DNA from 3 places in the Aeribacillus composti genome. Region 3 is predicted to be linked to each of the others. Evidence: riboswitches for the same ligand, from Rfam matches in the RefSeq annotation. Region 3 holds a riboswitch; each other region holds the start of a gene.
What was found. A riboswitch is a leader RNA that binds a small molecule or an ion and turns the genes downstream of it on or off. The one in region 3 is predicted to bind thiamine pyrophosphate.

Region 1: linked by a shared signal. The riboswitch ahead of tenI (thiazole tautomerase TenI) and the one ahead of thiC (phosphomethylpyrimidine synthase ThiC) in region 3 are both predicted to bind thiamine pyrophosphate.
Region 2: linked by a shared signal. The riboswitch ahead of thiT (energy-coupled thiamine transporter ThiT) and the one ahead of thiC (phosphomethylpyrimidine synthase ThiC) in region 3 are both predicted to bind thiamine pyrophosphate.

Annotation. Positions count from the first base shown of each region.
Region 1 covers NZ_CP134501.1:1,099,411-1,103,879, forward strand. Annotated here, with positions in the region: gene RI196_RS05535 (monovalent cation:proton antiporter family protein) at 1-1,836, shown strand, start outside; TPP riboswitch at 1,891-1,999, shown strand; gene tenI (thiazole tautomerase TenI) at 2,139-2,738, shown strand; gene thiO (glycine oxidase ThiO) at 2,740-3,852, shown strand; gene thiS (sulfur carrier protein ThiS) at 3,860-4,063, shown strand; gene RI196_RS05555 (thiazole synthase) at 4,070-4,469, shown strand, end outside.
Region 2 covers NZ_CP134501.1:3,275,308-3,279,776, reverse strand. Annotated here, with positions in the region: gene RI196_RS16015 (carbon-nitrogen hydrolase family protein) at 1-467, shown strand, start outside; gene menC (o-succinylbenzoate synthase) at 731-1,840, shown strand; gene thiT (energy-coupled thiamine transporter ThiT) at 1,882-2,442, opposite strand; TPP riboswitch at 2,512-2,615, opposite strand; gene RI196_RS16000 (DUF418 domain-containing protein) at 2,788-4,023, shown strand; gene RI196_RS15995 (DUF2179 domain-containing protein) at 4,127-4,469, shown strand, end outside.
Region 3 covers NZ_CP134501.1:2,646,363-2,650,831, reverse strand. Annotated here, with positions in the region: gene RI196_RS12915 (MGDG synthase family glycosyltransferase) at 1-301, shown strand, start outside; gene thiC (phosphomethylpyrimidine synthase ThiC) at 349-2,091, opposite strand; TPP riboswitch at 2,227-2,342, opposite strand; gene RI196_RS12905 (NfeD family protein) at 2,536-3,819, shown strand; gene floA (flotillin-like protein FloA) at 3,836-4,469, shown strand, end outside.

The DNA.
Region 1 (4,469 bases), 1.5 Mb from region 3:
ACCTCTCTTGTCATCGTGTTGGTAGGCGCTTTTTTAACCCCGATTTTGCTGCATCGGTTCAAACTGGCATTCATTCCTGTCGTCGTTGCGGAAATTATTGTCGGATTAATCATCGGGAAAACGGGATTTAATTTAGTGCAAGAAGATGTATGGCTGTCAACTCTCTCAACGCTGGGATTTATATTTCTCATGTTTTTAAGCGGGCTTGAGATTGATTTCACCATTTTCTCCAAAGAGAAGAAAAAAGAAGAAAAGCTGTCCAACGGAAAAAAAGCTCCTCATACTTTTTTGGTTGCGTCAATTGTTTTTCTTGGCATTTTCGTTGTTTCATTACTTTTATCGTATTTGTTAATGTGGATGGGATTTATCCGCAATGCCTTTTTCATGACGTTAGTGATTTCAACGATTTCTTTAGGAGTAGTAGTGCCGACGCTGAAAGACGAGCAAATTATGAAAACAACCATCGGCCAAATTATTTTGCTGGTGGCTGTCATAGCCGACCTTGTCACCATGATTTTGCTGGCGGTTTTTGTCTCCTTAAACAGCGAAGGAGAAAGCAATACGTGGCTTCTGCTTCTTTTGTTTGCAGCAGGCGTACTGCTTTACTTCATTGGCAAAAGGTTTAAAAGTCGATCCTTTATTAAATCGATGTCAAAAGGAACGGTTCAAATTGGAACAAGGGCGGTTTTTACGTTAATTCTCGCACTTGTAGGTTTATCGGAAACGCTTGGGGCAGAAAATATTTTAGGCGCCTTCCTTGCGGGAGTTTTAGTCTCGCTTTTATCGCCTAATTCAGACTTGGTGCAAAAGCTAGATTCGTTTGGCTACGGTTTTTTAATCCCGATCTTTTTTGTCATGATAGGGGTGGAATTGGATTTATGGGAATTGATCAAAGATCCGAACCTTCTTTTGTTAATTCCTTTGTTATTTCTCGCCCTCTTGATCTCAAAGTTTATTCCCGTTTTTGTGCTGAGAAAATGGTATGATACGAATACAACGATTGCGGCGGCGTTCTTGTTGACTGCTACTTTATCATTAGTTATTGCGGCAGCTGAAATTGGACAGCGAATCGAACTGATTGATAAGCAAATGGCTGACGCACTAATAGTAGTTGCCGTGTTAACAAGCATTATCACGCCGATAGGATTTAAAAAATTATTCCCTAAAAAAATGGCGGTGCAGCCTAAAAAGAAAATTGCTTTTATTGGTGCAAATCAAATGACCCTTCCAGTCACAAGAGAATTGGACAAAAATTTGTATGAAGCAACCGTATATCATACACAGCAAGACAAAATTGAAAACGGGACTGCTCAATCGGTGTTTAAAATTGAAGAATTGAAAGACTATTCGATAGAATCATTGAATGAACACCACATAATGGAAGCTGATATAGTAATAGTGGCTACTGGGGATGAAGAAAGAAATGCGGAAATTGCGACATATGCAAAAGAATGCGGCGTAGAACAGGTCATCGCCTCAATTTCTTCCCCGGAGTTGGATCAAGCATTAAAAGAAAAGGGGATCAGCGTATTTTCCGTCATGCTGTCAACAAAAACGCTGCTCAGGGCTTTGATCGAATCGCCTGGCGTTATGCGGATCTTAACAAACCAAGACAACTCTCTTTATCAAATTAATATGAATAACCGAAAATATGATGGAATGAAGCTTCGATACTTTCCGTTTACAGGAGATTGTATCTTTGTCCGGATTTTTCGAGGTGAAGATTCCATTGTGCCTCACGGCGATACCGAATTGAAAAAAGGGGACCGCTTGATTGTAACGGGTTCCCGCAAATATGTAAATGAGTTAAAAGATGAGCTGGAATTTAGCAAATAATATTTGCAAACAAAACAAATTGTGATAGCATGAAATTAGTATGAAAATTTAATAAGCATCCACTAGGGGAGCCTTTGGAAAGGCTGAGATTAAAGTGTTGACTTTAAGACCCTTTGAACCTGATCTGGATGATGCCAGCGTAGGGAAGTGGGAATTTGAAACATATGTCTGATATTCCATTACCACTTTCCAGCAAGGAAGGTGGTTTTTTATTGTTTCCAGTCTCACCCTTGGACAGCTGCTTTCCAGTTTTGAACCTTGAAAGACGAGTGTGAGCGTCTTTCTCATGAAAGGAATGTACAATGTTGGAACTTCATGCCGTAACAGACGGAACAAAACCGGTCAACGAGCTAATACGCATAATTTTGTCCATATCAGATCATGTTGATTACGTTCATATACGAGAAAAAAATAAAAGACCATGTGAGATCATTCATCTTGTAGAACAGCTTTTGGCAAACGGGATAAGGAGAGAACAGCTTGTTATCAACGATCGGCTCGATGTTGCGCTCCTAACAGGCGTTCAAAATGTTCATCTTCCGGGAACCGGCCTGCCGGTAAAAAAAGTGAAAAGCGCTTTTCCGCAAATAAAAGCCGGTGTCAGCGTCCATTCATTAGATGAAGCGGTAAAAGCAGAAAAAGACGGAGCAGACTATTGTTTTTTCGGAAACGTTTTTGAAACGAACAGTAAAAAAGGACTTCCGGCAAAGGGAACAGATTTGCTTAGGAAAATCGTTGGACACGTCAATATTCCTATTATCGCCATCGGTGGGATCACGCCTGATAATATGCAAAAGGTTTTAGAAAAAAAAGCAAGCGGTATTGCCGTTATGTCCTATATCTTTTCTTCGAAAGATCCAGAGAGCGCTGCCAAACTTTTCAGGAAAGGGGAAGCTTTTTAAAATGAACGTTTTTGATGTTGGAATCATCGGGGGAGGGGTCATCGGCCAAGGGATCGCCTATGAGCTATCAAAAGCAGGGCTGAAGACCGCCGTGTTTGAAAGCGGCGAAATCGGAGGTAAAGCGACATCCGCTGCAGCAGGAATGCTGGGTGCCCATTCTGAAAATGAAAAAAGAGACATATTTTTTGAGCTATGCTTAGAGAGCCGAAATTTATATCCGAGCCTTGCAAAAGAATTATTGGAGCAATCTGGTGTGGATATTGAGCTTGTGCAGGAAGGCATGTATCGGCTTGCATTTACTGAGGAAGAAGGCCGCTTTCTGCAATCGCTCGCAGATGAGAATGAACTAGAATGGCATTCAAGGGAAAACGTACTGGCAAATGAGCCACATGTTTCTGAAGACATTGCGGGAGCTCTTTGGCTTAAGCATGACGGCCAAGTGAAAGGTTCATCTGTTTGCCACGCATATGCGAAAGGCGCTAGAAAATATGGTGCATCTATTTTTGAACAATGTCCTGTTTTCGACGTGATTAAAGAGGGAAAAGCATACAAGCTTGTCACTTCCCAAGGAGTTTTTATATGTGGAAAAGTCGTCGTTTCAAGCGGAGTTTGGAGTGGCTTTTTCTTTGAAAAGCTGGGGCTGAGAAATCCAATGAAGCCCGTTAAAGGAGAATGCTTAGCCATAAAACCGAAAAAACTGGTGATCAACAAAACAGTGTTTTACGAGCACTGTTATATCGTACCGAAAAAAGACGGCACCGTTATTATTGGAGCAACTTCTTATGAAAACGACTGGGATACGCATCCGACAGTCAAAGGAGTATCCGAATTAATGATAAAGGTTCAGAAAATTATGCCAGAAATCGGGTCTGAACCGGTCGTTAGTGCTTGGTCGTCGCTCAGGCCGCAAACAGCTGACGGCTGGCCGTATTTTGCCGAGCACCCGGAGCATGAGGGGATCTTTTTTGCGACCGGCCATTATCGAAACGGCATTCTTCTAGCGCCGATTACAAGCTTGATCGTAAAAGACATGATTTTGAAAACGAATCAATATGAGCGTTATATTCATACCTTTTCTTTAAACAGATTGCTTTCTGATGCGAAAGGGAGGTGATGAAACGGTGAAACTTCGCATCAACGGCCAGCAGATGGAAGTGGAGAATAGTGTTCGAAGCATTGAAGATTTGCTGAACTTTTTTCAATTACAGGAAAGAATTGTTGTCGTTGAACGAAATGGTGAAATTGTTTCAAAAGAACAATACAGTATCCAGACATTAAATGATGGTGATCAAATTGAAATTGTCCATTTTGTTGGAGGGGGATGATGATTCATGTTAAAAATAGGTGATAAAACATTTCAGTCGAGATTAATGTTAGGAACTGGAAAATATCCGTCTTTTGAGATACAAAAAGAAGCGGTGGAAGCCTCAGGTGCTGAAATTTTGACATTTGCCGTCAGAAGAATGAATATTTACGAGCCTTCACAGCCAAATTTTTTGGAGATGTTGGATTTATCAAAATATACGCTTCTGCCGAACACGGCTGGGGCAAAAACTGCGGAGGAAGCAGTCAGAATCGCCAAGCTTGCGAAGGCATCAGGATTATGTGATATGATTAAGGTGGAAGTAATTGGAGATGATAAAACGCTTCTCCCTGATCCGATTGAAACATTGAAGGCATCAGAGATGTTATTGGAAGAAGGGTTTATTGTTCTTCCATACACTTCAGACG
Region 2 (4,469 bases), 630 kb from region 3:
CTTATGGAAGAATAGGGGCGCTAATCTGCTGGGAAAATTATATGCCGTTAGCAAGGGCTGCGATGTATGCACAAGGAATTCAAATTTATATTGCCCCAACGGCTGATGCAAGGGAAACTTGGCAGTCAACAATCCGCCACATTGCTTTGGAGGGGAGATGCTTTGTTTTGTCTGCCAATCAATATGTGACAAAAGATATGTATCCGAAAGATTTGGCTTGTTATGATGAACTTGCTTCTTCACCTGAAATAATGAGCAGAGGTGGTAGCGCGATTGTTGGACCGTTGGGCGAATATGTGGCAGAGCCCGTATTTGGCAAGGAAGACATCATCATTGCAGAACTGGATATGAAACAAATCGCCTATAGCCAGTTTGATTTTGATCCTGTTGGGCATTATGCAAGACCTGATGTTTTTAAATTGCTAGTCAACAAAGAGAAGAAGGCAACTATTGAGTGGAAAAATTAATCTCATGATGAGACTCGTTTCTACGATTATCTCATTATTTATTTGAGATTTTACAGTTCAATAAACAATAAGGGAAATAAAGAAATCCCTTGCTCCTTTACATTAAGAAAGCGTTTATTTTATAATTAGTGTAAAACAAACGTTCGAGTGGATTCGCTATTTTAAGAAATATTTTCCGGGAAATATCGAGCCCTCTGGCGAATGGGAATGATTTTGTCGAACTTAGCTGAGAGCTTGTTTAAAAAAGGAGATGCTCTTAATTGATAAAAATTAAGAAAATTGTTTTGCATATATTACAGATGCGTTTGAAAGCCCCATTTTCTACTAGCTATGGAGACATTCACGATCGCGAATTGTTGATCGTAGAAGTAAAGGATGATGATGGTGCAGCCGGTTTTGGAGAAGGGGTTGCTTTTTCCACTCCATGGTATACAGAAGAAACCGTGAAAACAACTGTGCACATGATCGAAGATTTCCTCATTCCGATTTTATCAAAGACGTCGTTTCATCATCCTCGTGAGTTGGCTGAATCGTTTCGTTTTATTCGCAGAAATTATATGGCAAAAGCGGCTTTGGAAGGTGCCGTGTGGGATCTATATGCAAAACAGCAAAATATACCTCTTTCACAAGCTCTCGGGGGAATGAAAAAAGAAGTTGAAGCTGGGGTGAGCATCGGTATTCAGCCGACAATAAAAGATTTAATCAGTCTTATTGAACAATATCAGGAGGAAGGATACAAGAGAGTAAAAATAAAGATTAAACCCGGTTGGGATATTGAAGTAGTTAAGGAAATACGGAAGCATTTTCCGAACTTGGATTTAATGGCTGATGCGAACAGTGCCTATACATTAAAAGATATAAATCATCTAAAACAATTGGATGAGTTTCAATTAATGATGATTGAGCAGCCTCTTGCGCACGATGATATTGTGGATCATAGCAAACTTCAAAAAGAATTGGACACACCGATCTGTTTAGATGAAAGTATTTGTTCCTTCGAAGATGCTCGAAAGGCTGTTGAACTTCGAAGCTGCAAAATTATGAATATAAAAATCGGCCGTGTTGGCGGTTTGACAGAAGCAAAAAAAATCCATGATTTTTGCAAAGAGCAAAATGTTCCAGTTTGGTGCGGAGGGATGCTTGAATCAGGGATTGGACGGGCCCATAATATAGCCTTAGCGACACTTGAACAATTCACACTGCCAGGAGATATATCCAGTTCATCTAAGTATTGGGAAGAAGATATTATTGAACCGGAAATATCGGTTTATAATGGAAAAATTGCCTTGCCTGATAACCCGGGGATCGGTTTTCATGTAAGCCGTGAAAAATTAAAAAAATACACTGTTGAAACGAAAGTATTTACCCTATAAACAAAATCATCCTCTGCATGTTTTGCAGAGGACTATTTTATTTATTTTACAACCAATCTTGGCGCCGCCATAATGAGAATAACAGTAACGACAGCGCATAATACAAAGGCTCCTATCATCGTAATGCCGTTTACGATCAAAGAATAAACGACCGCTGACATTCCTTCTGGTGCATATTCTCCGAAGAAAAAGACACCGCTGATAAAATGCCAAAAATAACGTGCAAAAGCTCCGATGAAGACGCCAAAGATGATGAAAACAAGAGCAGAGCTTTTCTTTCCATCTTTCAGCTTATTTTGGATAGTTTTGCTGAAAAGACCGGCTAAACCGATAAAGGAAAAAGCTAGAAAATAGTCGATGAAGCCTTGAACAGGCGTCAGGATGTATGCATCACCTAATACAATTTGCAATAATCCCCATAAAAAGCCGGAAATGAAGCCAATCTTTGCACCGGATCGAAACGATAATATGAGTACAGGCACCATGGCAATGGATATAGAAATGGCTGATGATAATTGAATGGAAGGGAGAAGATCAAGTATAACTGCCAATGCTGCAAAGATTGCTGCTTCTATTAATAGTAATAAGCGATTTTTTTCCAAAAATAAAACCCCCTGTATATTATTTGCTATCAACAAATATCCATAAGGGGGAAAAAGGCTGTATCATGGATCAGTATACTTCCACATCCCTACGCTAGCATTAACTAACAGGTTCAAAGGGTCTGGACGAAATATCCGTCCACTCTCAGCATATAGCTCCCCTTGTGGATCTGTTGATATTCGAATCTTATGTCTATCATAATAGACTATAAGAAAATTGTCATTCTTTTTTCGCTATATTCAAATAAATTTAAACACGATAAAGCTGAAATGCAGCCTTTGGACAAAAAGTAATGAAAAAAGGGCGTTAACAATAAGAACTTTTTTCAGAATGGGGGTTTTGGTTTGAATCTTAATCGTGAGCGTTATGAAGTAGTGGATGTGGTGCGGGGGGCTGCGATATTTGGCATTTTACTTGTGAATATGGCGCATTTCAGCTATCCAGATGTATATTTATACCAAATAGGCAGCGAAAATTTTTTTACTGAAACATGGAGAACATGGGATTTTCTAACGAAAAATATTTTGGAAATATTTGTACAAATGAAGTTTATTACAATGTTCTCATTATTGTTCGGATTTGGAATCATCATCATGGAGGAACGGGCTTTAGGAAACGGCAGGAACTTTGTTTCTATATATATACGCAGACTGGTGGTGCTTTTTGTATTTGGACTAATTCATTCATTTTTCATCTGGGATGGAGACATTTTAATGGATTATGCTGTGCTGGGGTTTCTTCTCCTTTTTTTCCGGAAGTGTTCCTGGAAAACCCTTTTGGTATGGACTGTATGTTTATTTAGTTTATATTTGCTCCTTATTGGTTTGATGACGGCTGTATCCAATGGTGAGGATGCTTTTGTCCAAAAAAGAGAGCAGGCTGCCTTACTGGAAGAGGAGGCAAGAAACGCAATCCATTCATATCAAAACGGAAGTTTTACTGATATTTTCCATCAGCGTATTCATGATCGGCTTTTTTACATGTCTATGTCTGGCATGTGGCCTTTTCAACCGCTTGTCTATATAATAAACATGCTCCCATATATCAGCATGTTTTTAGTTGGCATGATATTTGCGAAACAAAAGCTTTTTCAAGAACCGGAGAAGCATCGAAGGTTATTAACAGCCATCTGGTTTTTCGGGCTTATCATTGGGCTTCCGTTAAATATTTTTGCGGTCACCGCTAAAAATAGTTTTTACATGGTGTTCGGTGCACCATTTCTCATGTTGTTTTATGTGATCTCTCTCATATTTTTATATTTTCACCCAATCTGCCGGCAAATTGTTAAGAAGATTGCGCCTGTTGGACGCATGTCATTGACAAATTACATCATGCAATCTGTTATTTGTACATATATTTTTTATCATTACGGATTGGGATTGTACGGTAAAGTATACCCCTTCGCCGGTTTTTGGCTTGCACTCGCAATTTTTGCCGTGCAGCTTATCATCAGCCATATTTGGTTTAAATATTTTCAATTAGGGCCGTTGGAGTGGGTATGGAGAACAGCGATGTATTTCAAGCGCCAGCCTATTCGCATGAAAAAGGAAGTTTCGAAGCATAATAACAGATCAAGATGAATTGTAAAAATGTAGTTTCAAATCTCAGATTTTGAGTTTATGATAGCTCTTTCTTTTTGAAAATAATTTATAGAATGATGGAACAAAGGAGTGTCTAGGCAACATGTTTCTACAAGCAATTTTTATTTTTTTGCTGCAATTATTGTATGTACCAGTATTGACGATCCGAACTATTTTGTTAGTGAAAAATCAAACAAAGGCTGCTGCTGGTATAGGTTTGCTAGAAGCAGCGATTTATATTGTCGCTTTAGGAATAGTTTTTCAAGATTTATCTAATATTTACAATATTAGTGCATATATTGTCGGTTTTGGTGCAGGGCTGTTGTTGGGCGGTGAACTGGAGAAAAAGCTGGCTTTTGGATATGTAACATACAATGTGAATTTAATGGATAAAAATTCCGAATTAGTAAAAAAATTGAGGGAGGCTGGTTTTGGGGTTACGGTCT
Region 3 (4,469 bases):
CGATTTTATCATGACAAAGCCCGGGGGTGTGACAATCAGCGAATGTTTATACAAAAAAATTCCTATATTTGTATACCACACTCTTCCAGGACAGGAAGAAATAAATTTGGAGAAATTAACAAAATTCGGGATGGTGTTTGATTTTCGAAATTGGCAAGAGGAAACAAATATTTCGGCCTCCATTATTCGAGCGCTGCAATCTAAGCAGCTATCAAAATTTTTATCGAAAGTGGATGAATATCATAAAAGTTTAGCTCCGATTGAACCAGCGGGATTGATCAAACGTTTAATGAATGAATAGCTCCTGGAAGCCATTAAAGCTTCTAGGAGCATTAGTTTGAAAATTATTTATCGATAAAGGGATGACCCGCCCTCTATAAATTCTTTTGCTTTTTGCCTCAAACCTTCCTGAACGAAATCAGAATCACTTGAACCGGCCATTTTTCTTAAATTGTGGGAAATTTTCATCGAGCAAAATTTTGGACCGCACATAGAACAAAAATGGGCAATTTTCGCTCCTTCTGCCGGCAAAGTTTCGTCATGATATTCGCGTGCCCGTTCAGGATCGAGAGAAAGATTAAATTGGTCGTTCCAGCGAAATTCAAAACGGGCTTTTGATAAAGCATCATCCCTTATTTGGGCGCCTGGATGCCCTTTTGCCAAATCTGCGGCATGGGCTGCAATTTTATAAGCAACAACACCTTGGCGCACATCCTCTTTATTGGGAAGGCCTAAATGCTCTTTCGGAGTTACATAACATAGCATGGCCGTTCCGTACCAGCCGATCATGGCTGCTCCAATGGCTGACGTAATATGATCATAGCCGGGAGCAATATCGGTCGTTAATGGACCGAGGGTATAAAAAGGAGCCCCCTTGCAAATTTCATTTTCTAAATCAACATTTTCTTTAATTTTATGCATCGGAATGTGCCCAGGGCCTTCGATCATGACTTGGACATCATGTTTCCAGGCGATTTCCGTCAATTCACCGAGCGTTTTCAATTCGGCAAATTGCGCTTCATCATTGGCATCTCGAATAGATCCGGGACGCAAGCCGTCACCTAATGAAACGGCAATATCATATGTTTTTAAAATTTCGCAAATCTCTTCAAAATGAGTGTATAAAAAGTTTTCTTGATGATGCGCCATACACCACTGCGCCATGATCGAACCGCCGCGGGATACGATTCCGGTCGTCCGGTTGACGGTCAAAGGGATATAGCGAAGCAGCACGCCGGCATGTATAGTAAAATAATCGACCCCTTGTTCTGCTTGCTCAATTAATGTATCACGGTAAATTTCCCATGTTAACTCTTCAGCAACGCCATTTACTTTTTCGAGCGCTTGGTAAATCGGGACGGTTCCAACCGGCACGGGCGAGTTGCGGATGATAAATTCTCTTGTTGCATGAATTTTTTTTCCTGTTGACAGGTCCATAATTGTGTCAGCGCCCCAGCGGATGGCCCAAAGCATCTTCTCAACTTCTTCTTCGATTGACGATGTTACAGCTGAATTGCCAATGTTGGCATTAATTTTTACATGAAAGTTCCGGCCGATGATCATCGGTTCACTTTCCGGGTGATTAATGTTGGACGGAATAATGGCCCTGCCGGCAGCGACTTCTTGACGAACGAATTCAGGATCCATGTTTTCACGAATCGCCACAAACTCCATCTCTGGGGTGATGATCCCCTTTTTTGCATAGTGCATTTGTGTAACGACAGCACCTTTTTTTGCTTTGAAAGGCTTTCGATGAAAAGGTGTGGCAATATTGTGATCTTCCCAATTGCGAAATCCATTATCCTCAGGCTTTACCTGGCGCCCGTCATATTCTACAACATCATGACGGTCTAAAATCCACTGTTTGCGTACAGCCGGCAAACCTTTATGAATATCTGCCTGAAAATCAGGATCTGTATAGGGACCGCTCGTGTCATAAACCTTTACAGGTTCATTTTCAAACGTTCCCGCTTCCGTTTTCGTGGGAGTTAATTGAATTTCCCTCATCGGAACCCGAATATCGGGTCTTGACCCAGTCACATAAATTTTTTTGCTTGCTGGAAACTGCATGTTTTCGAAATAATGTTTCATTTTTCTCCTCCTCCATTTTTTTATCTGAAGATGTGCATAGAAAAATAGGAGGGGAGATGGGATGTGAAAAATAAAAACGGGTTCGCTTTAGCACGAACCCGATCAATTCAATATAGAAAAAGAAGGCAATACAAATACTCCCGCTACCTACTTCCCTACGCTGGCATCATCCAGATCAGGTTCAAAGGGTTGAAGAACTTCAGGCGCGTTCTTCTCTCAGTCCAGCTAATTGGACACCCCTAGTAGATGGTTATATATTTTTTTTAATAGTAACATAATATGAAAAATAATGAAAATATTTTTTCGTTTCATGTATGTTTGCAGAATTGTTGATTTTTGAAACTTTCTGCGCAATTGTCCGTAATAATATTAGGCAAAAAATAAGGGGGGAGAGGCCTGAAATCAAACAATAAGTTTTTCGCTATTTGCGCTCTGCTGCTCATCTTGTCGATTATTTGTGCGTCTTTTGATGCCAAATCAGCTGAAGGGAAAACCGTTTATTTTATTCCGATTGAAAATACAATTGAAAAAGGGTTGGTGCATTTTATTAAACGATCCATTCAGGAGGCGGAAAAAGAAAAAGCGGATGTCATTGTTTTTGAATTGAACACTCCTGGCGGTGCTTTAGAGGCAGCGATAGAAATAGGTAAAATGATTATGGATACAGATATCAAAACAATCGCTTATGTAAATAAACATGCGATTTCCGCAGGGGCTTATATAGCATTAAGGGCTGATCAAATATATTACCATCCTGGCGGTACCATTGGGTCAGCAGCTGTCATTGACTCCAATGGCAATGCTGCAGAAGTAAAAGTGCAATCGTTTTGGAAAGCAGAGATGAGAAATGCTGCTGAGGTTCATGGCAGAGACCCTATGTTCGCTGAGGCGATGGTAGACAGCAGCTTGGATATGCCCGAATATGGTGCAGAAAAAGTAGAATTACTAACATTAACAGCAAAACAAGCGATGGAAGTCGGGTATGGTGAAGGCATCGCCAAAAGCCGGGCAGAGCTTTTGAAATCGATCGGAATGGAAGGTGCAAAAGTCCAGGAGACTGAGGAGACGTTTGCTGAAAAAATAGCCCGTTTTGTAACAAACATGTATACCATTCCGATATTATTAACGATTAGCGGTTTAGGGTTTGTGTTAGAATTGTACACTCCTGGGTTTGGCATTCCTGGTTTTATTGGACTATTGGCGCTGTTTTTGTTTTTCTTCGGTCATTTTATTGCAGGGCTTGCGGGATTGGAAACGGTTGTTTTGTTCGTGCTTGGGGTTCTGCTTATAATTGCAGAATTGTTTGTTCCAGGAGGAATTATTGGAGCAATCGGTTTTCTTTCAGTCCTTTTAAGTTTATTTTTAGCAGCTGATCATATAGGACATATGGCGGTTTCTCTTTTTATTGCCGGTTCCATTTCGATATTCACAATATTCATTATGTCAAAGGTGATTGGTAAGCGTATGAAATGGTTTAAAAAAATTATTTTAAATGATTCAATCAGCACGGAGAAAGGTTATGTATCCAATCAAAATCGTACAGATTTAATTGGGAAAACGGGTGTAACTGTGACTGCTTTACGGCCGGCAGGAACAGTAATGACCGATGGAGAGGAAAGATTGGATGTTGTGACAGAAGGGACGTATATTGAGAAAGGAAAAAAAGTGAAAATTGTTAAAGTAGAAGGCTCACGAATTGTTGTGAGAGCTATTAATGAAAATGAATAGGAGGTAGGTATGTCACATGGATGTATCATTTTTTCTTTTACTAGGTCTTATCGTATTAGGTCTTATTTTGCTTGGCATTTTGTTCTCTTTTGTGCCGATTATGCTTTGGATTTCCGCTCTGGCAGCTGGCGTTCGCATCAGTATTTTGACTCTTATTGGAATGAGGCTGCGCAGAGTCATTCCAAGTCGAGTGATCAATCCGTTAATTAAAGCGCATAAAGCCGGCCTTGATGTCACAACAAATCAATTGGAAAGCCATTATTTAGCAGGAGGAAATGTCGATCGAGTTGTCAACGCATTAATTGCAGCTGAAAGAGCTAATATTGAATTGAGCTTTGAACGTTGTGCTGCGATTGATTTAGCGGGAAGAGACGTGCTTGAAGCCGTTCAAATGAGCGTAAATCCGAAAGTAATCGAAACCCCGTTTATTGCAGGGGTTGCCATGGACGGAATTGAAGTGAAAGCAAAAGCCCGCATCACGGTGCGAGCCAATATCGACCGGCTTGTTGGCGGTGCCGGGGAAGAAACGATTATCGCACGTGTAGGTGAAGGAATTGTCAGCACCATTGGTTCTTCTGATGATCATAAAAAAGTGCTGGAAAACCCTGATATGATTTCGCAAACAGTTTTAAACAAAGGACTCGATTCAG